Linked DNA regions of Niveibacterium microcysteis. The protein of the gene in region 1 interacts with the protein of each later gene in a pairwise test. Links are inferred from orthologs where the notes say so. Each region holds a gene or a part of one and is shown in the gene's direction. Other genes may lie near its edges.

Region 1 (14,543 bases):
CAGGGCCCCGGCGGATTGGGCGGGTAGCCGCAGGGCCAGCCACGGCACGCGCCGCCAAAGCGCCGCGAGCGCCGACCCTGCAACCAGCGCCCAGATCGTGACGTGCAGACCGGAAATGCTGATCAGATGGGTGATGCCGCTGCGCGAAAACAAGGTCCATTGCTCGCTGCTCACACCATCCTGGTCACCGATCGCCAGCGCCACCAGTACCGCACGCCAGGGCGAGTCCGGCAAGGCACGCTCGAAGCGATCGCGGATCGCCTGCCGCCATTGCTCCACGATGATCATCGGGGAGCGTGTCGTATCCGGCAGTCGCTCAGCATCGCGGGACTCGCGCACGTAGCCACTCGCACCCAGGCGCTGCGACAGCATTTGCGCCTCGCGATCACTTCCGTGCGGGTTCAGGCTGCCGTGCGGACGCTTGAGGCGGACGGTCAGCGCCCACGCTTCGCCGGCCCGCAGGTCGGGCACCACCTCGTGCGCATTGCGGTACCAACTCAGTTGCAGACGCGACGGCACCCCAACGGGCGGATCGAGGATTTCAAACACAAATCCGATGCCGTGATCCACCCGGCGCGGCATCTCGACGATTCGACCCCGTACCGCAATATCCTGCCCCTCAAGTGAGGCCGCAAGGCGGTCTTGCAAGCGGACGGTGGCGCGCAGCGCGCCCGTACCGTAGCCGAACGTCAGGGCAGCGACGCAGACCAGCGCCCAGGCCAAACGGCGGTCAAGCCGGCCGGACAGGCTGAACAGCGACAGCATCGCGCCAAGGCCGACAAGCCCGTACGCGATGTATGTTGGCGGCAGCGTCTGCTGGCTCTGCAGCAGCAACGTGCCCGCGAGCAGGCCAACCGCAAGGGGAAGGATCAGCGCCAATTGCTCAGCGCCATGCCGTTTGCATCATGCGGCGGATTCTCGCCGCATCGGCCTCAGATGCGCGTGCGACGTTTCACATCAGCGTGACGCAGCAAATCAGTGGACAGGCGGGTAGAACCAATCAACCTGTTCGGCCGCCAAGCGTTGGCCAGTCGGCGCCATCGCACTGTAGGCCGCCAGGCGCTCAGCAGGCACAGCACCAACGCGAAGCGCCAGATCGCTGAACCGCACGCCCTGTCGCGCCAGATGACTGAGGTAGCTGTGGCGCAAAGCGTCCGCCGTGACCTCCGCCGGTGCCTGCACCCCGGCATCATGGGCCAGGCAGAGCAACAGGCTATCCAGCGCAGCCCGGTCGAGCGGTGCGCCGGCGGCATTACGCAGCAAGGGCTGGTCCGGAGCCTCGCTACGCAAATCGGCCAATGCATCGGCGGTCAAACCGATCCGCCTCTGCGACGCTCCGCCAACGCGTAGGGCTGCCTGCTCGAGATCCACATCGCCCGCCCGCAAAATGAGCAATTCCGAGGGGTCGACACCAGCGAACAGGCAGCGAAGAGCAACCCGTGACGCGCCCGATGCAGCGGCCAGCAGGGCACTGGATTCCGAGTCCGACAGTTCCCGAGGCAGCGCAAGCGGTGCCGGCAAAAGATCCGGCCGAGCCGCTTGCAACTGCGGTGGCTGCGCGTTCGGGCCGATCTGCACTGCGCTCGCGCCACCACCCAGCCAGACTGGGCTAACAACAACCGCTGGCTGTGGCCCGCGCGATTGCAGGTAGTCGACAAGCCACACCGCGAACAGCGCCGCCAGCAGCGCGGCCGCCAAGACAATCGCTGCGTCGCGCGCATAGCGGGGGCGCCAGGTATCGTGTGGCGTACTCGCCCATTCGATCACGGACAGCGACGGCATGCGCGCCCGCTCACTCGCCTCAAGCTTGACCAGGCGTTCGAGCGAACTACGATGTAGCGCCTCAAGCTGATCCAGTTCGTCCTGCATCGCCTTGTACTCGCTCACGCGAATCGCGAAGGACTGCACCACGCCCCGTGCCCCGGCCATTTGCTGACGGAGCCGGTTGGCCGCCTCCTGGGCGGTGGCGAGCTCCTCCTGTGCTTCGGCGATCGAGGCGTCGCGGCTGGCGCTACGTTGGGCCTTGAGCTGCGCTTCAAGTTCGGCCAGGCGCGCCCGCAGCGCCCGTGCATTCGGGTCGATGGCCATGTAATCGGCGGTGTAGTTGCGCTCCATGTCGCGCAAGGCCTCACGCGTTTGCGATGCGCGTTGCTCGATCGAAGCGAGCGTCGGATTGTCGCGGGCGCGCTCGATCGACTTGCCGGCGGCGGCCGACTCACGCAGCGAACGCAGACGCGCTTCGGCCGCCACCACGCGGTCGTTGGCGACGTTGAGCGAAGTGCTCATGTCCTTCACGCCACTGAGCAGCGCGTTTTCCTGATGGTTCGCCGAAACGATGTTGTGCTGGGCCTGGAAGGCTTCCACTGCGGCACGCTTCTCCGCGATGCGTGCGCTCAGGCGATCGAGTTCCTCGCGCGACTGCGTAAGTGTCTGCGCCGCAGTCTTCTGGAACTGCTCGGCGATCTCGTCGCGGTACACACCGATCAATCCATTCACAAGGCGTGCGAGCGCGTCCGGGTGACGGCCCACCGCAGACAGCTCGACGATACGGCTGTCGGCAACGGCCTCGGCCGACAAAATGCGCTGGATTGCATCGGCAGACTCCAGGCCGTCCATCTCGACGCCCGCCCGATGCAACTGGTCACGCACGCGCTCGATCAGCGGGCGGCCAGTCAGGCGCTGCACTTCGTCCGCCAGGCCAGGCGCCGGCGGCGGGGCCGCATTGCTCGGCTGCTGCGATGAGGATACTGGGGGCAGGCTGGCGGCAGGCGTGATCTGGACACGTGCCTCGGCGCGATACTCCGCCGGACGCGAAAAGTCGTAGATCAACCCCAGCACGCTGCAGGCAATGAACACGGCGCCAAAAACCCGCCAGCGGCGCGAGCGCCGCACCTGAAGATCCGGCCCCAACGCAGGCGGTGCAGAAAACACGCCCGCCCCACGCATCGCCGCTCCGGCAAATGAACTCATGTTGTCTCCCCGCCTACCGGTCCCGGCGACAACGCCTGTCCGCAACCCCCGCGTCGTAGGCAGACCGGTTTTGCCTTAATCCAACAGCATGGACCCGATTTCAGGCGATTGCCACCGCAGCAACACCCGGGATACGCGCCGTGTTGAACACGTTGCGTCAGCTGTCACGCTTTTGATCTGCGTCGGGGTCCTTGCCTGCAAGCGCATGCTCGAATCGTGACACCCGGTGGAAGAACAGATCATGCGACTGCCCAACCCGGTTCGAGCCCTCATACGACGCCGCAAGCGCACCCAGCATCACTACACGCTGGCGGTGCACCGCGCCATGTCGCGCACCTCGCTTCGGCTCTCCGCCAAGGCGGCATGGGGGATCGGGGCATTAGGCGCGGTCATGGTGATCGGCAGCATCGGTTACCACATCATCGGCGGCGACCGGCACAGCTGGCTGGACGCGATCTACATGACCTTCATCACCGTCGCGACAATCGGCTACGCCGAAGTGATCGAGCTCGACCACAGCCCCGGCGGCCGCATCTTCACGATGCTGATCGGCACCGCGGGGCTCGCCACCGTCTGGTTCCTGTTTTCAACGCTGACCGTCTTCCTGCTGGAAGTCGACCTCAACGCCACGCTGCGGAGGAAACGCATGCAAAACCTGATCCGGAAGATGCACGGCCACTACATCGTCTGCGGCTTCGGGCGGGTCGGGCAGAACGTTGCGGCGGAACTCGAAATGACCGGCCGCGCATTTGCCGCCATCGACCACGATCTGCCGATGCTCGAAGAGCGCAAGGAACGCGACGAAGCCCTGCTCTATCTGCACGGCGACGCATCCGATGATGAATTGCTGGTTGCCGCCGGGCTCGAGCGCGCACGGGGCATATTTGCCGTGACCGGCGACGACAGCCTCAACCTGATGATCACGATGACCGCGCGGCAGATCAACCCGCGTATCCGCATCGTTGCGCGCAGCCACGAGCCGCGCAACATCGGCAAACTGCGCAAGGCCGGCGCCGACGAGGTGGTGTCGCCCGACTTCACCGGCGGCGTGCGCATCGTCGCCGCGATGATCCGCCCGCACGTGGTGTCCTTCCTGGACGAGATGCTGCGTTCCGAACACCGGCTGCGTGTCGAGGAAGTCCGAGTACCCGCAGACTTCGAACCGCGCCCGCTATCGTCGCTGCGCACACGCAGCGCGCACTTCGTGCTGCTTGCGATCAAGGGCACGCAGGACTGGATCTTCAATCCGCAAGACGACGCCGTGGTGATGCCGGACGACACACTGATTGCGATGTGCTCGCCCGCCGGACGCCGCGAACTGGAAGAAATGCTCGTACTTGAGCCGCCGCGCGCCTGAGCGCCGGCGGCGTAACACGCTGTCAGGCCTCGGCGAGCACGCCGTCAGTCAGGGTCAGCCTGCGGTCCGCCCGCGCCGCAAGCGCAGGATCGTGCGTCACGATCACCACCGAGGTGCCGATACGCTGGCGCAGCGCCAGCATCACATCGAAAACCGTCTCCGCGGTATGGCGGTCGAGGTTGCCGGTCGGTTCATCGGCCAGCAGACAGGCGGGTTCGGTGACCAGCGCCCGTGCAATCGCCGCGCGCTGGCGTTCGCCCCCCGAGAGCTCGCCCGGCGCGTGCTCAAGTCGGTGCCCCAGCCCAACCGAAGTCAACATCTCGGCCGCTTTGGCCATTGCCTGCTCGCGCGGCATACGGCGGATCAGCAGCGGCATTGCAACGTTTTCCTGCGCCGAGAATTCCGGCAGCAGGTGGTGGAACTGGTAGACGAAGCCGAGTGATGCGTTGCGCAGGTGGCCACGCTCGGCCTCGGACAGCGTCGAGAAATCGCGCCCAAGCAGGCGCACCGTCCCGGCCGTCGGCTTATCCAGACCGCCCAACAGGTGCAGCAAGGTGCTCTTGCCGGAGCCCGACGCGCCGACGATCGCGACGCTTTCGCCACGCGCCACGGACATCGCCACGCCATCCAGCACGACGACCGCACCTGGCCCATCGCCATAGCGCCGGCCCAGGCCGACGCAGGACAAGACTTCGTTCTCACTCATAGCGCAGCGCCTCCGCCGGATTGATGCGTGCAGCACGCCAGCTCGGGTACAGCGTCGCGAGCAGCGTCACTGCGAAGGACAGCACGGTGATCGTGATGACGTCGTTCCACAGCAGTTGCGAGGGCAGTTCCGAAATGAAGTAGACATCCTTGGCGAGGAACTGCATGCCGAAGGTCCGCTCGATGGCAGGCACGATCACATCGACGTTGAGCGCCAGCAGCACGCCGCCGGTCACGCCGATGCCGAGCCCGATCAGGCCCATGATCGCCCCCTGAATCACGAAGATCGTCATGATCGATTTGGGCGAAGCCCCCAGCGTACGCAGGATCGCAATGTCCGCCTGCTTGTCCTGCACCGCCATCACCAGGGTCGACACGATGTTGAATGCCGCCACCGCAACGATCAGCGACAGGATGATGAACATCACATTCTTTTCGATCTGCACCGCGCGGAAGAAGTTGGCGTGGCTGCGCGTCCAGTCCGATACGCCGATGCTCGGGTCGAGCTTGCTCAACAAGCCACGCGCCACCTTCGGCGCCGCGTAGAGATCGTCCAGCGCGAGCCGCACGCCGGACACTGAATCGCCCATGCGATATAGCGCCTGCGCGTCTTTCATGTGAATCAGAGCGAGCCCGACGTCGTATTCGAACATGCCGATTTCGAACACGCCGACGACGGTGAATTGCTTCAGGCGGGGCAGGATCGCCGCCGGCGTGACAAGGCCGGTTGGCGCAATCAGCGTGACCTTCTCGCCGGGCATCACGCCCATCGCCTTGGCGAGTTCCGACCCGAGGATGATGCCGAACTCGCCCGGCTTCAGATCGGTCAGCTTGCCGGCCTTCATGTTCTTGGCGAAATTCGCGACGCGGTCCTCGGCTTCCGGCATGACGCCACGGATCAGGGTGCCGCGCACGGATTCGCCCATCGACAACATGCCCTGCTGCTGCACGAAGGGCGCAACCGCCTTGACGCCCGGATACGCCGCCGCAATCTTCGCCGCGCCCTGCCAGTCGGTCAGGTCGCCCTCGTAGGCAACGATCTGCGCGTGGGCGGCGACGCCAAGGATGCGGGTGCGCAGTTCGCGCTGGAATCCGTTCATCACCGACAGCACCACGATCAGCGCCGCAACGCCGAGCGCAATGCCGAGCATCGACACCATCGAGATGAAGGAAATGAAACGGTTGCGGCCCGCCGCGCGGCGTCGGGCGCGCACGTAGCGGAGTCCGATCAGGAGCTCGTAGTTCATCGGCACCGGTCGGCCGGCGCGGCGCAAATATCGGTTCGCACACGCGTCGGCAGGGAGTTCGAAGGGGTTATCTTTACGCACGAGGCCTCAGCCCTTCTGGGCGGAGGCCTCGCGTCGGTGCATGTTACACTCCGCCGCCCGTCGCGCGGGAAGTCATTGATCTGCCTGAGATTATGCAAGTCTCCATCGTCCTACCCGGGCTCCATAACGATGCCGCAGACGCCGCGTCGGCCCTGCGCAGCACCGCCCTGCCCGGCCTCGCCTGGCTGCTCGGTCGCGCCACGCTCGCTCAAATTGCACCCGCCAGCAGTACATCGGCCTTCGCCAGCCGTTTTGGTGTTGCAGACTGCGCCACGGCCACCCTGCGGCGCGCCGGGGAGCAGCATCTCCCCTTGCCGCAACCCGGAGACATCTGGCTATGCGCAGACCTGGTCGGCCTGCATTTTGCGCGCGACCAGATGGTGCTGACCGCGCCTGAGGGGCTCGCCCTGGACGCGAACGAAGCCCAGTCACTGGCGGAGCCCCTGCGCGACGCGCTGCAGGAAGTCGGCGAATTCGTGCTGGCCGGCCCCGAACGCAGCTACCTGCGGCTGAACGCACCCAGCGATGCAATCTTCAGTGATCTCATCGACGTTGCCGGTCGCCCGGTCGCACTGTTTCTGCCGGAGGGCCGTGGCGGCCTGCGCTGGGGGCGAATCATCAATACGGTGCAGATCGCACTGCACGACCACCCGGTAAACCGCGCTCGTGAGGCAGCCGGCCGTCGCGCTGCGAACAGCCTGTGGTTCTGGGGCGAAAGCCGCTTGACCGCAACGCCCCAGCACAGCGCCGATGCAATCTACTGCGACAACCCCGTGGCAGCCGGCCTCGCACGCCTGGCCGGCAGCACGCCGCAGGCGCTTGCGACCTTCGCCGACGCACCTGCATGTCGTGAAGCCTTGTTGCTGATCGACGCCCTGGATGCGCCCGCCCGCTTTCGCGACACCAGCCGCTGGCTCGATGCACTCAAGGCACTGGAAGCCGACGTATTCGCCCCGCTCGCAGCGCGCATGCAACGCAGTGAAGTCACGCGTGCCGAGATTGTCGCGCCCGGCGAACGTGGCGGCATCGCGCTTGACGTCACCCCTCGGCGCTGGGCTTTCTGGCGCAAATCGATCGCCCCGGAACAACTGCTCACCACGCCAATGCCGGCCGTTGCAGGACGCTGATGCAAATTTCCCGCCGCCCCTGCCCGGAAGCCCCGGCTCGCCGCCTTGCCGACGCCGGGCTGCCGCCCCTGCTCGCCCGCCTTTACGCCGCACGCGGTGTAGCGCGCAAGGACGAACTCGACTACGCCCTGACCGCACTGCTGCCGCCCGATGGCTTGCGCGGCGTTAAAGAAGCCGCGGAACTGCTGGCCGACACCCTGGCGGCGCAAGCGCCGATGCTGATCGTTGCCGACTACGACTGCGACGGCGCCACGGCCTGCGCCGTTGGCATCCGCGCACTGCGTGCCTTCGGCGGCACCGTCGATTACTTGGTGCCGAACCGCTTCAAGTTCGGCTATGGCCTGACACCGGCGATCGTGGCGCTTGCCGCCGAACGCAAGCCCGCCCTGCTGATCACGGTGGACAACGGCATCGCCAGTGTGGAAGGCGTCGCTGCCGCCCGCGCTGCGGGCATCACAACGCTGATCACCGATCACCACCTGCCGGGCGACACGTTGCCCGACGCCGATGTGATCGTGAACCCGAACCAGCCGGGCTGCAGCTTTGCGAGCAAGCACATCGCAGGTGTCGGCGTCATGTTCTACACGATGCTTGCGCTGCGCGCCGAACTGCGGCGCCGTAACTGGTTTGCCACGCGCGAAGAACCAAAACTCGCCGATCTGCTGGATCTGGTCGCGCTCGGCACCGTCGCCGACGTGGTGAAGCTGGATCAGAACAACCGGATTCTGGTGCACCAAGGCTTGTCCCGCATGCGTGCCGGCAAGATGCAGCCGGGCATCCGGGCGCTGTTCGCTGCGGCCTCGCGCGACGCAATGCGGGCCAGCACCTTCGATCTGGGATTTGGCCTCGGCCCCCGGCTCAACGCGGCTGGCCGGCTCGCCGACATGTCGCTCGGCATCGAATGCCTGATTACCGATGACCCGCTCCGTGCCACGAACCTCGCGCGCGAGCTGGACCGCATGAACCAGGAACGACGCAGCATCGAAGAAGACATGCAGGCAAGCGCCGAGCTGATGCTGGACGCGCTGGGCAACTCCGCGGCGCACGGCGTAGCGCTGTTCGATGCCGACTGGCATCAGGGCGTGGTCGGCATCGTCGCCGGCCGCGTCAAGGAGCGGCTGCATCGCCCGGTGATTGCCTTTGCGCGCAGCGACGATGGCCTGATCAAGGGGTCAGGGCGTTCCGTCGCCGGCGTGCACCTGCGCGATGCGCTGGACTTGCTCAGCAAACGCCAGCCGGATCTGATCCTGACGTTTGGCGGCCACGCCATGGCCGCGGGCGTGTTGATCCGTGAAACGGACTTCCCCCGCTTTGCCGCGGGCTTCGATGCCGTAGTGCAGGCGCTGGCCGATGACGAGGCGCTCAACCCGCGCCTTGAGACGGATGGGGAACTCTCCCCTCACGAGATGTCGCTCGAAGCCGCGCGGTTGATCGAACGCGAGATCTGGGGTCAGGGCTTCCCGGCGCCGCTCTTCTCAGATGCCTTCGAAGTGGAATCGCAACGGCTGCTGAAGGATCAGCATGTGAAGCTCACGCTGCGGCGCGGCAACGAACGCTACGAAGCGATCCGCTTCCGCCATGCCGACCCGGCGCCGGATCGCCTGCGTGCAGCGTTCCGGCTCTCGGCCAACGAATACCGCGGCGTGGCATCGTTGCAGCTGCTGATCGAGCACTGGGAAGACGCAACAGGGGGCTGACCGCCCCCAAGGCGTTCAGGTAATCGTGAACATCTTCGAGAAGTTCGCGATATCCAGCACCTGGCGCACGCTGCCTTTGACACCGGCCAGTGTGACGAGCTTGTTGGCCTGCTTCGCCTTGTCGCGCAGCAGCAGCAGCATGCCCAGCGCGGAGCTGTCCAGATAGCTGACATCGGCGAGGTCGACCGTAAAGGAGGTGGTCGCCGGGAGCGCCACCATGCGCTCCAGTGCTTCGCGAAACTCGCGGTGTGCATTGAAATCGAAGCGCCCGCTGAGTTTCAGCAACGCGACGCCGTCGCGGGTCGTGACATTGGTTTCCATCTTCTGCTCCCTGGCTCAAGCCTTGAAATCAACTGGCGCGGCGCACCGACTGCCTGAGCCGCGCCACCACCCGCTGGGCTACTTCGTTGAGTGGTGATACCTCGTCCACCGCACCGATCTGCGCGGCCTCACGCGGCATGCCGTACACCACGCAGCTTTCCTGATCCTGGCCGATGTTCCAGCAGCCAGCTTTCTTCATTGCAAGCATGCCCTGTGCACCGTCCTTGCCCATGCCGGTCAGCATCACACCAACCCCGTTCGCGCCGACATGCTTGGCGGCCGAGTGAAACAGCACGTCCACCGAAGGGCGATGACGATTCACCGGCTCGGCCTTCGATAGCTCGCAGCAATATAGCCCGCCACTGCGTTTGACGAGCAGATGCGAATGCCCGGGGGCCAGGTAAGCATGGCCGGGCAGGATCTTCTCGCCGTCCTCGGCTTCCTTGACGCGCACCTTGCAGAGGCCGTCCAGCCGCTTGGCGAACGAGCCGGTGAACATCTCCGGCATATGCTGGACGATCAGGATGCCGGGCATCTGCTCGGGGAAACGGGTCAGTACCTCCTTGATCGCTTCGGTACCGCCGGTCGACGCCCCGATCAATACTAGGCGGTCACGCAAGGTATTGCCATCCAGCGCCGTGGGCGTTGCGCCCCCCGTGGCGCTCGCGGCGGTGGCAGCCGTTGAAGCCGCTGCCGCCGGCTGCGAGTACTTCGCCGGTGAGCGCAGGCGCGCCTGATGCGCAGCGCGAATCTTGTCGCAGATCTCGTCCGCGTAAGGGCGGATTCCCTGCGCCGAATTGAGCTTCGGCTTGGTGATGAAGTCGACGGCGCCGAGCTCCAGCGCGCGGAAGGTCACATCCGAGCCCCGCTCGGTCAGCGTCGAGATCATCACTACGGGGGTCGGCCGCAGCCGCATCAGCTTGTCGAGAAACTCCAAACCATCCATGCGCGGCATTTCGATGTCCAGCGTCACCACATCGGGGTTGAGTTGCTTGATCATCTCGCGCGCAACGATCGGGTCAGTGGCCGTGCCGACGACTTCGATATCCGGTGCCTGGTTGATCAATTCGGAAAGCACCGAACGCATCACTGCCGAGTCGTCCACGATGAGTACGCGGATTGCCATGTCTGCTTCGCCTTAATCGAACAGTTCCACATCACCGCTATGTCGCGGTGCATGGGTGAGCCGCTCGCGGTAATCGCGTTCGCGGTCGATCACGGTTTCGTTCCGCAGATCGACCAGCTTCTTCACCATCACGCGCCCGCTCACCGGAAAGAAATACACCTTGCGCGCATACACATCGAGCAGGTCTTGCGCGATCACCGGTATCCGCTCAAGTTTCAAATAGTCGAGCACAAAAGCCGAATTGCGGTCGCCCACACTTGATCCGGTCAGCGCCGCCATCACGCGGCCACCGCCGAATACCTTCGCTTCGAGGCTGGATCGCCGCGCGCCCATGCCTAGCAGCCGGTTGATCAACACTTCCATCGCGAATGCGCCGTAGCGGGCGGATTCGGATAGCACACCCCGCTCACCGCTATCGGGCAGCATGAAGTGGTTGAGCCCGCCGATGCGCTTGTCACGGTCCCGTATGCAGGCCGCAACGCAGGAACCCAGCACCGTCACGATCGCCATGTCGCGCGTCGTGGCGTAGTACTCGCCGGGCAACACCTTCACCGCATCGCATGCGAAGTTGCGATCGTAGTAGGCGTTGTCCGCCAGGTGTGGATCGAGAGGGTCGTAGTCAGCCCCGCTGGTCGGTGCGGGCATACACCGTTCTCCCGAGCGAGCGGAACAGATCGGCCGCGTGCATGAAGTTCTCGGAGTGGCCCGCGAACATCAGGCCCTCGGGCCGCAGCAAAGGCACGAAGCGCTTGAGGATCGTGTATTGCGTCGGCTTGTCGAAGTAGATCATCACATTGCGGCAGAAGATCGCATCAAACGGCCCCTGCACCGGCCACGAGGGCTCAAGCAGGTTGAGGCGGCGGAAGCTGAGCAGGCGCTGCAACTCGGGCCGCACACGCACCTTGCCCGCCTGCTCGCCGGTGCCTTTGAGGAAGAACTTCTGCAGCCGGTCGCGCTGCAGGCGATCGACACGGTCCATGCCGTACATGCCCAGTTCGCCATGCCGGAGCACGTTGGTGTCCAGATCGGTCGCAATGATCTGTACCGGAGGCGAAAGCGTGTTGTAGGCCTCGCAGGCGGTGATCGCGAGCGAGTATGGCTCTTCGCCGGTCGATGCCGCACAGCACCAGATCTTGACCGTACGCTTGGGGTCGAAGCTGCGCAGCAGGTTCGCCAGCGTGTCGAAGTGGTGCGCTTCGCGGAAGAACGAGGTGAGGTTGGTCGTCAGCGCATTGACGAATTCTTCCCATTCTTTCGGATCGTTGCTGCGCTCCAGGTTATCCAGGTAATCGGAGAATCGGTGTTCGCCGCGCGCACGCAAACGGCGAGCAAGGCGGCTGTAGACCATGTCCTGCTTGATCGGTGACAGTGCGATGCCGGCGTGCTTGTAGATGAGCGCCCGGACCCGTTCGAAATCCGCCGGCGTGAAGGCGAATTCGCGCCCCGACACATCGATCTTGCCAAGCGAATCCACGATCTTCTGGCGTGCAGCCGCGCCCGCAGGCAGCGCGGGGGCCGTTGTGCCACGCAGCGGCGCGGGCGCTGGCCGCGCAGGTGACAGCGGGGCTAGGGGTTTGCGCGTCGTGGTGCCGAGGGGCGGCCGCGCCGGCGCGGCCGTTGCCCGTGGCGGCACCAGCGGCGCACGCGGAGGAATCTTCGAATCAGGCTTGTCGCTCATGTCTGCTGCCTTCCCGCCATCTGCTGCCTAGAACCCGCGCCGGCCGCGTGCAGCGGGATGGTGTGTCGCGGTGGAAAGGCGGAAGGTCGCCACGGCCGCGGTAAGGGTATGCGCCTGGTCCTCCAGGCTTTCGGCCGCTGCGGCCGCTTGCTCGACCAAGGCCGCGTTCTGCTGCGTCACTTCGTCCATCTGCGTCACCGCCGACGCGACCTGATCAATCCCTTCTGCCTGTTCGCGGCTCGAGTTCGCGATCTCGTTCACCAACTGCGTCAGCTGGCGGAAGTTGGCGACCATCTCTTCGATCGTCTCCCCCGCCTCGCGCACCTGCTGCACGCCGCCGCGCACCTTGACCTCGCTCTCTTCGATCAGGCCCTTGATCTCCTTGGCTGCCTGCGCACTGCGGTGGGCAAGGTTGCGCACCTCGGACGCCACCACCGCGAAGCCCCTGCCCTGCTCGCCGGCCCGCGCCGCTTCCACAGCGGCGTTGAGCGCGAGGATGTTGGTCTGGAACGCAATCGAGTCGATCACGCTGATGATCTCTGCAATCTTCGAGGCACTCTTCTGGATTGCGTCCATCGTGCCGACGACCTGGCGCACCATCTCGCCGCCACGCTGCGTGACGCCGTCGGACTGACGCGCCAGCGCACTCGCATCGGCCGCTGTCTGGGCATTGTTGCGAACGGTGGAGTTCAGTTGCTCCATGCTCGCCGCGGTTTCCTCCAGGCTCGATGCCTGTTCTTCAGTGCGTGACGACAGATCCGCATTGCCAGCAGCAATCTCCTTCGCCGCCGTGTTCACCGCTTCCGTAGCCTGCTGGATCGTGCCCATCAGGTCACGCAAACGCGCAACGGTGGTGTTGGCATCGTCGCGCAGCTGGCCGAACACGCCGCGATAGTCGCCTTCGACGCTGCGTGTCAGGTCGCCCTGCGCGATCGACTGCAGAATCGATGCAATTGCGCCCAGGCCGGCCGAGGTCGTTTCGACCATGCGGTTGAGGTTTTCGGAGAGCTGCAGGGCGAAGCCTGTCTTGCCCTCAAGCGCCAGCCGGTGGCTGAAGTCGCCATTTGCGGTGCCCTCGACCAGGGTCGCCACCTCGGCTTCGATCGCGAGCTCCGCAGTGCGGTCCAGCCACTCCACTGCAGTGCCCAGACGCACGCCACGGGGGTCGACCACCGGGTTCACTGTCAGCGTGAACGTGCGGCTGCCGATCGACACCACGGCCTTGTGCGTGCCCTGCAGCCTGGCCAGCAACTGCTGCTGGTGCGCAGGGTTCTTGTGGAACTGGTCGATCGACGTGCCGATCAGCTTCGAGACATCAAAGCTGCCAAAGGCCTTCCGCATGTCCTCCGTAGCGTCGCTGAAGGTGCGCTCCAGCGACTTGTTGAGGTAGATGATCCGATTGTCGCGGTCGGCGATCATCACGTTGGTGGCAACGTTGTCGAGGCCGGTCTTGATGCGCAGGCTTTCTTCGACCACGCGGTTAATCTCCGCGATGTCGAAGCCGTGGCGAATCAACATCGATTCGACACCCTGCACTAGCCGCCCGATCTCATCGTTGCGCGCCACGGTCAGCCGATCCTTCAGATTGCCCTGCGCCACACGCTCAACCGTGGTGACCGCCGCAGCCAGTCGGCGCTGCAGGTTGTGCGCCACACTCCTGCCGAGCCCCGCGAGCACCACGAGCATTGCCCCAAGGGGCAGCAGAACATCCGGTGCCCAATGTCCGCCGCCCGCGCGCCATACGGCGGCAAGCGCCAGCAGCGCCGATAGCGCACAGCCCAGCCAGACTTTGCTGACGAGCGGCACGTCGGCCCACTTCGCCAACAGCGCGGGAATACCGTTGCCGACCACCTCGCCGTTGCGCACGACGGCGCTGGCTCGCTGTGCGCGCAGCTGTGCGTAGAAGGTCTCAGCTGCCTGAATCTGCTCGCGGCTCGCCTTGCGGCGAACCGACATGTAGCCGGTGATCTGATCGCCCTCGCGCAGCGGCGTCGCATGGGCTTCCACCCAGTAGTAATCGCCGTTCTTGCAGCGGTTCTTCACCATGCCGATCCAGGGACGCCCAGCCTTGAGGCACTTCCACAAATCGTCGAAGGCCTCCGGCGGCATGTCCGGATGACGCACGATGTTGTGCGGCTGCCCCATCAGTTCGGCCTCGGTGAAGCCGCTGATGTCGATGAAGTCGCGGTTGATGTAGGTGATGCGGCCCTTCGTATCGGTCTTCGACACGATCA
Region 2 (14,692 bases), 2.6 Mb from region 1 along the record:
GCTGGCAGGGTTGCTCGCCGTAAGCAGCACGGCCCGGTTGGCGCCGTGAGCCGACAACAAATTGGCTAGCGCCGGATCTGGCCGGTCGATCCGAAGCAGCAGCGGAGGGGCCGTGAGCACCCGGTAATGCGCCGCCCGGTAGGCCTGGATCAGGTCCGCCGGAAGCGCGCTCGCTGCTGCGTCGATCATCTGCCGCGCATTGCCCGCAGGCGGCGGATTCGCTCTTCGGTGGGCGGGTGCGTGGAGAACATACCGGCGAGGCCGCCGCCCGAAAGCGGATTCATGATCATCATTTGTCCGGTCTCGGGGTGCGCTTCGGCCGAGGGCATCGGAATGCCGCGAGCGTAGTAGTCGATCTTATGCAGGGCATCGGCGAGTGCGCCGGGGTCGCCGCTGATCTCGGCGCCGCCGCGGTCGGCTTCGTACTCGCGTGCACGTGAAATCGCCATCTGGATCAGGCTGGCAGCGAGTGGGGCGAGAATCGCGACAAGGATGCCGACCAGCGGATTGGCCGGGCGCCCTTCTTCATCGCGGCCGCCGAAGAACATTGCGAAGTTGGCGAGCGCCGAGATCGCACCGGCGAGGGTGGCGGAGATCGTCGAAATCAGGATGTCGCGGTGCTTCACATGCGCGAGTTCATGTGCCATCACGCCGCGCAGTTCCCGCTCGGTCAGCATCTGCAGGATGCCTGTGGTTGCGGCCACCGCAGCGTTGTCGGGGTTGCGGCCGGTGGCGAAGGCGTTGGGCTGCTGTTCGTTGATGATGTAGACGCGCGGCATCGGCAGCCCCGCGTTGCGCGCGAGCCCCTCCACCATGTTGTAGAGGTAGGGCGAGGTCGCCGCGTCGACCTCCTGCGCGTTGTACATGCGCAGCACCATCTTGTCCGAGAACCAGTACGAGAACAGGTTCATGCCGCCGCCGAGCAGCAGCGCCAGGATCATGCCGCCCTTGCCGCCGATCGCCGCGCCGACGACGCCGAACAGCGCGATGATCCCGGCCATCAGGATCGAGGTTTTCAGCCAGTTTCCGAACATCGGGGCTCCTTGTGCGAAGGCGTGTCCGTTTCGATATGGGCGCTATGCGCCCGCAAATCAAGCGTCGGGAAGCGCGAAACGCTGGCCGGCTTGTAAGGGCAAGCCCCGCAGAAAATCCGCTGCCGCCAGGCGTTTGCTGCCCGGCTTCTGCAGCTCCGTCAGGCGCAGGACGCCGCTGCCGCAAGCGACGCGCACACCATGGCCGTCTGCCCCAAGAATCATGCCCGGTTCGCCCGCACCCGCTTCCGCGACGGCCCGCCAGAGTTTGATCGGCTGGCCATCTATTGAGGCGACGCCGCCGGGGAACGGGTCGAAAGCGCGCAGACGTCGCGCAAGGACCTCGGCGGGCTCGCGGAAATCCAGCGCAGCTTCGGTTTTTGCGATCTTGCTGGCGTAGGTGACGCCTTCCGCCGGTTGCGGCGCAGGCGCCAATTCGCACAGCGCGATCCGGTGCAGCGCGTCCACGATCATCTCGCCCCCCAAAACGGCGAGCTTGTCGTGCAGGCTGGCTGTCGTGTCGTCGGGTGCGATCGGGATTGCGCGCTTGAGCAGCATGTCCCCTGTGTCGAGTCCGGCGTCCATCTGCATGATCGTGATGCCGGTCTCGCTGTCACCCGCCTCGATTGCCCGATGGATCGGCGCGGCGCCACGCCAGCGCGGCAGGAGTGAAGCGTGGATGTTCACGCAGCCGTGGCGTGGAAGATCCAGCACTGCTTGCGGCAGAATCAGGCCGTACGCGGCGACTACCAGGATTTCGGCATTGACTGCGCGCAGCGTGGCTTGCTGTGCATCGGTGCGCAGCTTTTCGGGCTGGTCGACGGGGATGCCGTGGGCGAGCGCCACTTGTTTGACCGGGCTGGGCATCAACTGCATGCCACGGCCGGCAGGGCGGTCTGGCTGTGTAAGCACCAAGGGCACTTCAAAGCCCGCAGCGATGATTGCGCGCAGTGCCTCGGCGGCGAATTCGGGTGTTCCGGCGAAAGCGACTCTCATCTGGGGGCGGAAGGCATGGATTGGTTGAACCGGGCCGCGCGGCGCGCGACCCCGGTGTGGTCAGGCCGTGATGCGCGAGCGCTTGGCGAGCTTCGACTTGATACGGTTGAGCTTGAGTGGCGACAGGTATTCAACGAAAACCTTGCCATCCAGATGATCGATTTCGTGTTGGATGCACACGGCCAATAGCCCTTCTGCTTCCAGCTCGAAGGGCTTGCCCTGTTCGTCGAGCGCCCGCACCTTCACACGCTCGGCGCGGGTCACTTTCTCGTAGATGCCGGGCACCGAGAGGCAGCCTTCCTCGCACACCTGCTCGCCGGAGCGCGCAATGATCTCCGGGTTGATATAGGCGCGCAGGCCGGTTTTGTCCTCGGAGACGTCAATCACCACGATGCGCTTGTGGACGTTGACCTGGGTCGCCGCGAGCCCGACGCCCGGCGCCTCGTACATGGTTTCAGCCATGTCGCGAATAAGTGTGCGCAACTCGTCGGTGACTTCGGTCACCGGCGAAGCCTTCGTATGAAGGCGCGGATCGGGATAGTGAAGGATGGGCAGTAGCGCCATAAATGCTTGCTGGATGAAGTGACTATGTGCAGAATCTGAAGTGAAATCTCGATGCCCGTGTGCTAAAGCACCGATAACAGGCCGCCAGGGCGTCCGCCCGATAATGGCTCAACAACACCGAGGCAGATTCATGTTCCGCATTATATCCGCGCTGGCCCTGGCTCTGGGACTGTCCGTCGCTTCGGCTTCGGCGGTGGCAGATACCGTCAAACTGGCGGACAACGCCCCCGACTCCTACACCGTCGTCAAGGGCGACACGCTGTGGGATATCTCAGGCAAATTCCTCAAGCACCCGTGGCTGTGGCCGCAAGTCTGGCGCCTTAACCGCGAACAGATCAAGAACCCGCACTGGATCTATCCTGGCCAGACAATCTACCTGGATCGCAGTGGCCCGTATCTGACGACCACGCCACCGTCGGGTGATGGTGGCACCGTTAAGTTGAAGCCGCAGGTTCGCGCCGAAGACCTCAGCCCGATCGCAAGCGTACCGCTGCACCGGATCGAACCCTTCCTGTCGCGCCCACTCTTCGTGTCGGAAAACGACTTGGCCGGCAGCGCCACGATCGTTGCGTCCGACGACAACCGTCTGCTCAACGGGCCGGGCGACACGATCTTCGCTCGCAATGTCACCGCGGGCGTCAGCGATTGGCAGATCTACCGCCGCGCGCAACCCTTGAAGGACCCGGTTACCAACGAATTGCTCGGTTACGAAGCCGCCTATCTCGGCTCTGCACGCGTGGTGCAAGACGGATCTCCGGCTACGCTGGAAGTTACCTCCGTTCAGCGTGAGGTCAATGCCGGCGACCGGATGCTTCCGGCCGGAAAGCAAGAAATCATGTCCTACGTGCCGCATGCGCCGGATCGTAAGGTTGAGGCGCGAATCGTCAAGGTGCACGACGGCATCCAGTACACCGGCAAGTACAGCATCGTGACGATCTCGGCTGGGCGCGCCGCAGGTCTGGAGCCGGGCCATGTGTTGGCGATCTACCGCACCCGTGGCGATGCCAAGTACGACATGGACGGCAAGAACGAGACGATCGCACTGCCTGAAGAACGCTACGGCGCGCTTTTTGTGTTCCGTGTATTCGATCGCGTGGCGTATGCGCTGGTGGTTGAAAGTGGCGGTCCGGTCAAGGTGGCTGACGCCGTCCGTCAGCCTTGATCGACGACACCGCCGACCTGGCGGCATGGCTCCGCCTGACGCTGATACCAGGTGTCGGGCCGGAGAAGCAGCGCGCCCTTCTTGCGGCCTTCGGACTTCCGGAGGCCGTTTTCGCTTCGGGGCGGCGTGCGGTGGCGGGTGTCGTCGGCGAAGCGCTTGCCGCACGCCTTTTTGATACAGACAACGCCGCAGCCGTCGATGCCGCGCTTGCATGGGCGTCGCAGCCAGGCAACACGCTGCTCACGCTGGCTGACGCGCAGTACCCTGCGGCATTACTGCAGGCCGTTGATCCGCCTCTGCTGCTCTACGTCAAAGGGCAGGTGGCCCTGCTTGGCCGGCGCGCGCTTGCGGTTGTCGGCAGCCGAAGTGCGACGGCCCAGGGTATTTCGAATGCGGAGGCGTTTTCGCGCGCACTATCCGAAGCTGGCTTGACCATTGTCAGCGGACTTGCTTTGGGTATCGACGCTGCGGCACATCGCGGGGCACTGGACGGGGCCGGCAGCACGGTGGCCTTTATTGGCACCGGGGCCGACCGGATATACCCGGCGCGCAATGCGCCGCTGGCGCACCGGATTGCCGAGGCCGGCGCCATCGTCAGCGAGTTCCCGCTGGGGACCCCGTCGGTGGCGCACAATTTTCCAAGGCGCAATCGTCTGATCGCCGGGCTCGCACAAGGTGTGCTGGTCGTCGAGGCTGCGCCTGCGAGCGGCTCGCTGATTACCGCAAGGCTTGCCGGCGAACTCGGGCGTGAGGTGTTTGCGATTCCTGGCTCCATCCATTCGCCGCTGTCAAAAGGCTGTCACCATCTGATCAAGCAGGGCGCGAAACTGGTGGAATCGGCGCAGGATGTGCTCGACGAATTGCGTTGGCAGGAGGGCGTGGCGCCAGCGCTGGCCGCCCCGAATACTGCCGCCCAAGAAGGCGGCACGGTCGGAGCAGAGGCGCAGGTTCTCGACGCGCTGGGTTTCGATCCGGTCGATCCGGACACCTTGTGCACTCGCAGCAAGTTGACGCCCGATGCCCTCTTCGCCATTCTGTTGGAGCTGGAACTCGCTGGCCGGGTCGCACGACTGCCCGGCGGACGCTTCCAGCGCCTGCAATGACCCTTGGCTGCGCGATGATCGATATCCTTGTTTATGTGTTTGAAAGCTATGGCTACCCTGAGGCCTGCCCCGAGCCGGAGTTGCTCGCGCGCAAGCTCAGCGCGGCGGGCTTCGAGCCGGAAGACATCGATTCGGCGCTGGAATGGTTGTCCGGCCTGCAGCGGGTTGCCGGCAGCGACTCACCGAAAATCGATCGCGATAACCGATCGAGCCGGATCTACAGTGGTCCGGAGTTGGCCCGGCTCGATACCGAATGCCGTGGTTTCATTACCTTCCTGGAGCACTCGGGCGTGCTTGACCCCTTGGGCCGTGAGCGCATCATCGAGCGTGCGATGGCCCTTCCGGGCGCCGACCTGAGCCTGGCGAAGCTGAAAGTGATTGTGCTGATGGTGCTGTGGCAACAGCAGGACAACGTCGATGCACTGATCATGGAAGAACTGCTGTCCAGCGCCGAGGGGCCGGCATGGGGCGACGAGAGCCCGGCCGCAGAGCTGCTGCACTGAGACACCGATCGCCGTTGCGCGGCTGCGCGCGCGGCGCCCACCCATTCTTGCTGGACGTTCGCACCCTTAAGGTGCAACGGCCGCTGCCGTAATCGACCCAACATGAGCAAGCTACTGATCATTGCCGAAAAGCCCTCCGTGGCGCAGGACATCTCCCGGGTGCTTGGGGGATTTACCCGTGAAGGCGACTACTTCGAGTCGGAGCAGTACGTGCTGTCGTCCGCCATCGGCCACTTGCTGGAACTGGCAGTGCCGGAGGAATACGAGGTCAAGCGGGGCAAGTGGAGCTTTGCGCACCTGCCGATGATTCCGCCGCATTTCGCGCTGAATCCGATCGAGAAGACGGCCGACCGACTGAAGTTGCTGACCAAGCTGATCAAGCGCAAGGACGTGACCGGGCTGGTGAATGCCTGTGACGCGGGCCGTGAAGGCGAACTGATCTTCAACTACATCGCGCAGCACGCAAAGACCGACAAACCGGTTCAGCGCCTGTGGCTGCAGTCGATGACGCCTGCCGCAATCCGCGAGGGTTTTGCCCGTCTGCGCCCGGCGAAGGAGCTCTCTGGCCTCGCCGATGCGGCGATGAGCCGCGCCGAGAGCGACTGGCTGATCGGCATCAACGGCACGCGTGCGATGACGGCCTTCAACTCGAAGAGTGGCGGCTTCCACCTGACGACCGTCGGCCGTGTGCAAACGCCGACGCTGGCGCTGGTGATCGAGCGCGAGGAACGCATCCGCAAGTTTGTGTCGCGCGACTACTGGGAGCTTGAAGGTCAGTTTGGTGCCGCCGCGGGCGGCTATGTCGGCCGTTGGTTCGACGAGAAGTTCAAGAAGGACGAGAACGACGAACACGCGACCGCCAGCCGGCTGTGGGACAAGGCTCGCGCTGAGGCGATCCGCGCCAAGTGCGACGGTAAGCCGGGCAAAGTTGAGGAAGAGAGCAAGCCGTCGACCCAGCTCTCTCCGCTGTTGTTTGACCTCACCAGTCTTCAGCGCGAGGCAAACGGCCGCTTTGGCTTCTCTGCCCGCACCACATTGCAGCTCGCGCAGGCCCTGTACGAGAAGCACAAGGCCTTGACCTATCCGCGAACCGATTCACGCGCGCTGCCGGAAGACTATCTGCCGACCGTCGGTGGTGTGCTGGCTGGGCTGCCGGATCGCTACGCGCCTTACGCCAACCAGATCGTCAAGCAAGGTTGGGTCAAGCCGAACAAGCGCATCTTCAACAACGCCAAGATCTCGGACCACTTCGCGATCATCCCGACCGGGACGGTGCCGAAGAGCCTGTCCGAGGCCGAGGCGAAGATTTACGACCTGGTGGTCAAGCGTTTCCTGTCGGTGTTCTACCCGGCCGCCGAATACTTGGTGACGACGCGCATCACCCGCGTCGAGGGCGAAGCCTTCAAGACCGAGGGCAAGGTGCTGGTCAACGCGGGTTGGCTCGCGATCTGGGGTAAGGAAGCCGCGAGCGCCGAGGACAAGGACGATGCCACGCCCGCCCTCGCGCCGGTCAAGCCGGGTGAGGTGGTGCGCACTGACGATGTGCTGGTGAAGCCCAACGTCACGAAGCCGCCGGCACGCTACAACGAAGCGACGCTGCTGTCCGCCATGGAAGGCGCAGGAAAGCTCGTGGATGATGAAGAGTTGCGCGAAGCGATGGGCGGCCGCGGCCTCGGAACGCCTGCCACGCGGGCGCAGATCATCGAAAACCTGATCGCCGAGCAGTACATGCTGCGCGAGGGCCGTGAGCTGATCCCGACCGCCAAGGCGTTTTCGCTGATCACGCTGCTGAAGGGGTTGTCGGTTGAGGAACTGACCTCGCCCGAACTGACCGGCGAGTGGGAATACAAGCTGGGCCGGATCGAACGTGGCGAACTCTCGCGCGCCGATTTCATGCGCGAAATCGCCGAGATGACCAAGCACATCGTCGAGCGCGCGAAAACCTACGATAGCGACACGATTCCCGGCGACTTCGGCATCCTGAAGTCGCCTTGCCCGAAGTGCAGCGGCTTGATTCGCGAGACCTACAAGAAATTCCAGTGCAGCGACTGCGAATACTCGCTGTGGAAGATCGTTGCGGGGCGCCAGTTCGAACCGCGTGAAATCGAGACGCTGCTGACCGAGGGCCAGGTGGGGCCGCTGGTGGGCTTCCGCAACAAGATGGGTCGGCCGTTCAACGCGATCATCAAGCTCAACGACGAGAAGCAGCCTGAGTTCGACTTTGGGCAGCCTAAGGACGACGAACTCGCCGAGCCGGTCGATTTCTCGGGCCAGGAGGCGCTCGGGGCTTGTCCGAAGTGCCGCGCGAACGTCTACGACCATGGCCTCTCTTATGTCTGCGAGAAATCGGTCGGCCCGGGCAAATCATGCGATTTCCGCTCCGGCAAGGTGATCTTGCAGCAGGAGATCGAGCCGACGCAGATGAAGAAGTTGCTGACAGATGGGCGTACGGATCTGCTGAAGAACTTCGTCTCGTCGCGTACGCGTCGCAAGTTCTCGGCATTCCTTGTGCGTGGTGACGACGGCAAGGTCGGTTTCGAGTTCGAGAAGAAGGCGCCCAAGGCGCCAGCCCGCAAGAAGGCGGGTGCTGACGAGGCTGCTGCCCCGGCCGAGAAGCCAGCACCGCGCACACGCCGCAAGACCGCGTAGCCAATTCCGTATGTTGCGGCGCCTGATCAGCCTCCTGTCGGTTCTGCTGCTGGCGTCGCCGGCGGGCGCGGGCGAGACCCTGCGCCTGCTGACCTGGCCCGGCTATGCCGATCGTGACTTGGTGCAGGCCTTCGAGCAGCGTTTCAACGTCAGCGTCGACGTCACCTATGTCGGTTCCGACGACGAGATGTGGGAGCGTGCGAACAGCGGCAAGGACGGTACGCCGTTCGACGTGATCGCCGCCAATACCGCAGAGCTGCAACGTTATATCGACAACGGTCTGGTGCTGCCGTTGCGGCTGCGCAATATCCCGAACACCCACAATCAGACTGCGCGCTTCCGCAACCTCGCCAATATCCCGGGCCTTACGCGCAAGGGCGAGGCCTACGCGATTCCCTACACCTACTCGGCGATGGGGCTGATCTACAACCGCAAGCTCGTTACCAAACAACCGGTATCGATCACTGCGCTGTGGGATCCGAAGTACCGCGGCAAAGTGCTGGCCTACAACGGCAGCAGCCACAACTTCAGCCTCGCTGCACTGGCCTTGGGATTCAGCGATCCCTTCCGGCTCTCGCAACCGCAGTTTTCGCAGGCGGTGGCGCGCTTGCGGGACTTGCGCGACAACGTGCAGGGCTTCTACAGCAAGCCCGAAGAAGTCGTGGAGCTGTTCCGCAGCAAGGACATCGCGCTGGTCTACGCCAACTATGGCGACCAACAGGTGCAGATGCTCGAGAAGGCCGGCGCCGACATTGGCTATGTGATCCCGCGTGAAGGGGCGCTTGCCTGGCTGGATTGCTGGGCGGTGATGCGTGGCGCGCGCGACCGCAACCTTGCCGAGGCGTGGATCAACTACACGCTGACCCCTGCTGTCAGTGGGCAGCTGCCGGTGCGACAAGGGCTCGCCAGCACATTGACCTCCGGCAGCGATACGTCCCGCCAGGAGGCCAAGCTGATCTGGCTGGAGCCTGTGGAGGACTACGCGCGACGTACGCTCTACTGGGAACGTTTGATGTCGGGCTACGACAAGGCACGCTGACCAGCCGTCTGGCTCGTCGCGGAGCCAGAAGTGTTCCGGCTGCGTGCTGCGAGGGGGCTGTGATGAGCGAAGCGGTGGAGCTGGAAGGTGGTTGTTTGTGCGGCGCGGTGCGTTACCGTGTCCGGATCGAGAAGCCAGAGGGCTATTACTGCCATTGCCGAATGTGCCAGCTCGCCTTTGGCAGCGTCTTTGCGCCGTGGGTGAATGTGGCGGTCAGTGATGTGAGCTGGCTTGGTGTGGTGCCCAAACGCTACCGTTCCTCGCGTATCGCCGAGCGCGCTTTCTGCGCCGAATGCGGCACCCCGCTCAGTTTTCACTTCATCGATTCGCCGCGCATGGATCTCTCCGTTGGGAGCCTCGACGACCCGGCGCGCGTGCCTCCCGCCAGCCACTTCGCGGTGGAGACGCGCGTCGCGGCCTGGCATGTACCGGATGGTCTGCCCGAGCAGAAGGCGAGCGACTACGACGCCCTGACGACGCGCTGGCGGCAGGCCTACGGCGAGGCTGAGCCGGGTCTGGCCACTGTTCGCGAGGCGGATGCGCCACGTGACTGACTGGCAGCCGATACTCGATTTCTGGTTCCTGCCGCCCGGAGCCATCGGCTTCGGTTCGCCGCGCGCTGAGTGGTTCCGCAAATCCGATGCCTTCGATCGCAGCATCGCTGACCAGTTTGGCGGGTGGATCGAGCGTGCGCTCGCCGGCGACCTGAGCGAATGGGATGCCGTGCCAGCGGGCGGGTTGGCGCGGATCCTGCTGCTCGACCAATTCACCCGTAACGTCTTCCGCGACACGCCGCGCGCTTTTGCGGGCGATGCGTCGGCGCTCTCCGCCGCCAGCGCATTGGTCGCGCGCGGCGACGACCAGCGCTTGAGCGCTGTGCAGCGCGTGTTTGCCTACCTGCCGTTTGAACATGCCGAGGATGCACACGCGCAGGCGCAATCGGTGCGCTTGTTCGAAGCGCTCGCGTCGTCGTGGCCGGATGGCGCACCTTACCTCGACTATGCGCGCCGCCACCGCGATGTGATTGAGCGGTTCGGTCGCTTCCCGCATCGCAATGCGGTGCTGGGGCGCGCGTCGACAGCCGAAGAGCAGCGCTTCCTCACCGAGCCCGGCTCCCGCTTCTGAGCGGGCAGGGGCCTATGGCGCCAGGCGCAGCCCCAGCGGGCGGCCCTGGCGCGGTTGTTTCAGGCGAGCCCGAGGCGTTGCCAGATCGTGCTGGTCAGGCCAGCCTGGTTCAGCGTGTAGAAGTGCAGGCCCGGTGCGCCGCCTTCGAGCAGACGCTCGCACAGCTCGGTCACGATATCCAGCCCCAGCGCCTTCACGCTTGCGGTGTCGTCGCCCAGTGCCTCGAAGCGGCGGCGCATCCATTGTGGGATCTCGGCGCCGCAGGCGTCGGAGAAGCGTGCCAGCTTGCTGAACGAGGCGATCGGCATGATGCCTGGCACGATCGGGATCTCCACACCACGGGCCCACGCTTCGTCGACGAACTGGAAGTAGGCGTCGGCGTTGTAGAAGTACTGCGTGATTGCGGAGTTGGCGCCGGCGCGCACCTTGGTTGCGAAGGCGTCGAGGTCGGCGGTGGCGCTGCGCGCCTGCGGGTGGAATTCCGGATAGCCGGCCACCTCGATATGGAAGGCGTCACCCGTTTCGGCGCGAATGAAGGCAACCAGCTCGTTGGCGTAGCGGAACTCGCCCGGGTCAGCCATGCCGGAGGGCAGGTCGCCACGCAGTGCGACGATGCGGGTCACGCCCATCGCGCGGAACTCCGCCAGGTGGTCGCGGATGCTGTCCTTGGTTGCGCCGATGCACGAGAGGTGCGGCGCCGCGTGTAGGCCTTCGGCCTGGATCTCGCGCACGATCTCCAGCGTGCGGTCGCGCGTAGAGCCGCCGGCCCCGTAGGTGACCGAGAAGAACGCCGGGTTGAGTTGCGCCAGTTGGGCGCGCGCGAGGCGCAGCTTCTCGACGCCTTCGGGCGTCGCAGGCGGGAAGAATTCGATGCTGAATGTGGGTTTGTCTGTCATCACTGACCTGCTGATTCGGGGGCGTCCGCTGCGCGGCGCGCATGGACGAAAAATTCGCGGTTGCCGTCGCCGCCGGTGATCGGCGAGTCGCACCAACCTTGCACGGTGAGGCCGCAGTCGGCGCAGGCCGCACGGATCTTGGCTTCGACTTCCGGGTAAAGCGCCGTGTCGCGCACGATGCCGCCTTTCGCGAGGCCTTTTGGGCCCACTTCGAATTGCGGCTTCACCAGCATCAGCAGGTCGGCTTGCGGGTGCATCAGTGCGGCAGCGGCGGGCAGAACCAGGGTCAGCGAGATGAAACTCAAATCGCCGGTGACCAGGTCGAAGCCGCCTTGTGGAAAGTGTTCGCCCAGATCGCTGGTGCTCAGCGAACGGGCATTGAGGCCTTCCAGCGTGACGACGCGTGTGTCGTCCGCAAGGCGCGCATGCAACTGGCCGTGCCCGACCTCGACGCCAACCACTTTCGCCGCGCCCGCCTGCAGCAGGCAGTCGCTGAACCCGCCGGTGCTCTGGCCCAGGTCTAGGCAGCAGCGCCCGGCGACTGCGACGCCGCTTTGCGCCAGCGCGCCCGCCAGCTTGTGGCCGCCGCGCGACACGAAGCGGTCCTCGGCATCCTCGGCGACCTGCAGCTCGGCACTGTCGGGCAGGTAGTCGGCCGGTTTTCCAACCTGCTGCGTCCCTTGCGGCGACTGCCAGCTCACTCGGCCCGCCGCAATCAGCCGCTGCGCCGCGGTGCGCGATGCAGCGAGGCCGCGCTCGACCAACAACTGGTCTACGCGGGTGCCGGCATGCGCGGTGACGCTGCGTTTGCTTTGCGTGGCGCGCGGCTTGCTGTTGCGCGCGTGGAAGGAGTTCATCGACATCGGTCGGACTACGGCGTGGTGATCTGCCGCGCGTAGGCTTCCTGTTCGAGCGGCGCGCGGCTGTAGCCAAGCGCCAGCATCTCGACCAGATACTGCCGCGCATACGGTGCAATGCCACCGAGCCGTTCGTACTGCGCGACATGGACGAGCTCGTGCGAGATCAGCCGTCGCGAGTTGGCGAACTCTGGCTTGAGCAGAATCGCGTAACCCTGTGTGCGACCGGCTTCGTCATCGGTGCCGAAGATCAGGCCCAGCTCACGCGCCGCATTGGCCATGCGCGGATCCTCCGGCATCGGAAAGCGGCGGCGAACTTCGATGCGGATTTTCTGCGGCGCGGCGATGCCGAGCGTCTGTGCCATCGCCAGTTCCGCCTCGCTCAGCGGGCGGCCGTTGATCAGCACTTCCGCTTCGGTCGCGGCGAGCAGATCCGCAATCACCGGCGTCGCCTGTTCCGCGATCGCGTTGATGCGAATGCCGGGCGTGGCGAGCTTCTGTTGCTCTTCGGGCGATAGCCGCACCCACTGCTCGCCACCACAGGCGGCGAGCAGCAGGAGGGCGCAGCCAAGCGCGACGCGGGTGCGCATCAATGCCGGCTTAGTAGCGATAGTGCTCGGCCTTGTACGGGCCTTCGACCGGCACGCCGATGTAGGCAGCCTGCTCGGGGCGCAGCGTCGTCAGCTGGGCGTTGAGGGTCTTCAGCTGCAGGCGCGCGACCTTTTCGTCGAGGTGCTTGGGCAGCGTGTAGACGCCCACCGGGTAGTCGGCGGTCTTGGTGAAGAGCTCGATCTGCGCGATGGTCTGGTTCGCGAAGCTCGACGACATCACGTAGCTCGGGTGGCCGGTGCCACAGCCCAGGTTCACCAGGCGGCCCTTGGCGAGCAGGATGATCCGCTTGCCGTCCGGGAAGATCACGTGATCGACCTGCGGCTTGATCTCTTCCCACTGGTACTTCTCGAGCGAGGCGACGTCGATCTCGTTGTCGAAGTGGCCGATGTTGCAGACGATGGCGTTGTTCTTCATCGCGGCCATGTGGTCGTGCTGGATCACATGGAAGTTGCCGGTGGTGGTGACGAAGATGTCGGCCTTGTCGGCGGCGTACTCCATGGTCACCACGCGGTAGCCTTCCATTGCGGCCTGCAGTGCGCAGATCGGGTCGATTTCGGTGACCCACACTTGTGCCGACAGCGCACGCAGTGCCTGAGCCGAGCCCTTGCCCACATCGCCGTAGCCGCACACCACGGCGATTTTGCCGGCGATCATCACGTCGGTGGCACGCTTGATGCCGTCGACCAGCGATTCGCGGCAGCCGTAGAGGTTGTCGAACTTCGACTTGGTGACCGAGTCGTTCACGTTGATCGCCGGGAACTTCAGATCGCCGCGCTGGTGCATCTGGTACAGGCGATGCACGCCGGTCGTGGTTTCTTCGGTGACACCCTTGATCTGTGCCAGACGCGTCGAGTACCAGGTCGGGTCGGTCGCGAGCTTGGCCTTGATGGCGGCGAAGAGGATGGTTTCTTCTTCGGACGTCGGCTTGGCGATCACCGACAGATCCTTCTCGGCCTTGGCGCCCAGGTGCAGCAGCAGCGTGGCGTCGCCGCCGTCGTCGAGGATCATGTTGGAAAAACCACCGTCGGCCCACTCGAAGATGCGGTGGGTGTAGTCCCAGTAGTCGGTCAGCGTTTCGCCCTTCACGGCGAAGACCGGGATGCCCTGCGCGGCGATCGCGGCGGCGGCGTGATCCTGCGTCGAGAAGATGTTGCATGAGGCCCAGCGCACTTCGGCGCCCAGCGCGGTGAGCGTCTCGATCAGCACCGCGGTCTGGATCGTCATGTGCAGCGAGCCGGTGATGCGCGCGCCCTTGAGCGGCTGCGCAGCGGCGTACTCTTCGCGGATCGCCATCAGGCCGGGCATTTCGCCCTCGGCAATCTTGATTTCCTTGCGGCCCCAGTCGGCGAGCGACAGGTCGGCGATGACGTAATCTTTGGTATCGACCACAGTGTTCATACGAACTCCTTGAACGGTGTGGCCGGGAGGGAAGCAGGGATGTGACCGGCAAGTTCCGGTTCGCTCACGCTACCCAAGCCCGGCGAGGGTTGGACAGGGTGAGCGCAGTTCTTGCCCGCCTGCGCGAACGCGCTCTGGCAGGGTCCGAGCCTGGGATTCGGGGCATGCCCGACTCTCGCAGCGCTCCTCGGAAGTTTCGGAGTATAGATCAACTCGCCCGCTTTGCCGACGCTATGCCGCTGAATACAAATGGAAACCGCTGCGACCCGGCGGGAAACACGTTGCCTGTGCGAGACTTTGCAGAATCCGAAGCGGCAACGAGGCAATCCGTGCAGTTCGAACATGTAGTGGTGATCAACGATCCGCTCGAGGCCCTGGCCGATACGCTCACGCGTGAACAGGTGTGGGCCGGGTTGATGTGGCGCGTCGAAGATCCCTGCGCTTTCCAGCCGGCGCTGGTGGGCTGCGAGATCCTCAGCCGCAGCGGGACGCAGGTGGAGCGTGTGCTGGATTTCGGCAGCTTCCGCATGCGCGACACCGTGCGTATCGAGCCTGATCGCGTGGTGAGCTTCGAATCGGCCGCAGAAGGCGAACGACCGGGCGCACAGCTGGCTGTCAGCATCGAAGAGCCGGGTGAAGGCTTGCTTGTGCTGCGTTTTGCCTACCGGACGACTTTGAACGAACAGAGCGGAGGCGACGCCGAATTCGCCGGTTACGTTAAGGCTGCCTACCGTGCCGCCGATATTGATACGGTGCG

Evidence for each region.
Region 2: the proteins of recJ (region 1) and JY500_RS01200 interact in binary tests that used the Escherichia coli proteins (3 or more experiments, as listed by UniProt). The link is inferred for Niveibacterium microcysteis from one-to-one orthologs.

What each region holds. Positions count from the first base shown.
Region 1 is NZ_CP071060.1:2,889,942-2,904,484, forward strand. What follows is about bases 6,835-9,833. They hold recJ (single-stranded-DNA-specific exonuclease RecJ), read left to right. Parts: upstream 6,835-7,483; coding sequence 7,484-9,184; downstream 9,185-9,833. Other genes in these bases: JY500_RS13130 (hypothetical protein), read left to right, coding at 6,835-7,487; JY500_RS13140 (STAS domain-containing protein), read right to left, coding at 9,200-9,505; JY500_RS13145 (protein-glutamate methylesterase/protein-glutamine glutaminase), read right to left, coding at 9,534-9,833. In the rest of the region: JY500_RS13105 (DNA internalization-related competence protein ComEC/Rec2), read right to left, coding at 1-879; JY500_RS13110 (hypothetical protein), read right to left, coding at 976-2,970; JY500_RS13115 (potassium channel family protein), read left to right, coding at 3,212-4,327; lipoprotein-releasing ABC transporter ATP-binding protein LolD, read right to left, coding at 4,350-5,033; JY500_RS13125 (lipoprotein-releasing ABC transporter permease subunit), read right to left, coding at 5,026-6,279; more of JY500_RS13130, read left to right, coding at 6,453-6,834; more of JY500_RS13145, read right to left, coding at 9,834-10,631; chemoreceptor glutamine deamidase CheD, read right to left, coding at 10,644-11,276; JY500_RS13155 (CheR family methyltransferase), read right to left, coding at 11,251-12,309; JY500_RS13160 (methyl-accepting chemotaxis protein), read right to left, coding at 12,337-14,543. UniProt on the Escherichia coli protein: Single-stranded-DNA-specific exonuclease.
Region 2 is NZ_CP071060.1:254,660-269,351, forward strand. The notes cover bases 5,087-8,234. They hold JY500_RS01200 (DNA topoisomerase III), read left to right. Parts: upstream 5,087-5,461; coding sequence 5,462-8,008; downstream 8,009-8,234. Other genes in these bases: JY500_RS01195 (Smg family protein), read left to right, coding at 5,087-5,359; JY500_RS01205 (extracellular solute-binding protein), read left to right, coding at 8,019-8,234. In the rest of the region: JY500_RS01165 (DUF3293 domain-containing protein), read right to left, coding at 1-189; zinc metalloprotease HtpX, read right to left, coding at 186-1,034; fmt (methionyl-tRNA formyltransferase), read right to left, coding at 1,092-2,027; def (peptide deformylase), read right to left, coding at 2,088-2,591; JY500_RS01185 (LysM peptidoglycan-binding domain-containing protein), read left to right, coding at 2,722-3,753; DNA-processing protein DprA, read left to right, coding at 3,750-4,856; more of JY500_RS01195, read left to right, coding at 4,871-5,086; more of JY500_RS01205, read left to right, coding at 8,235-9,047; JY500_RS01210 (GFA family protein), read left to right, coding at 9,110-9,601; JY500_RS01215 (DUF924 family protein), read left to right, coding at 9,594-10,172; metF (methylenetetrahydrofolate reductase [NAD(P)H]), read right to left, coding at 10,232-11,068; JY500_RS01225 (TlyA family RNA methyltransferase), read right to left, coding at 11,068-11,931; JY500_RS01230 (hypothetical protein), read right to left, coding at 11,940-12,515; ahcY (adenosylhomocysteinase), read right to left, coding at 12,526-13,935; JY500_RS01240 (SRPBCC family protein), read left to right, coding at 14,265-14,692.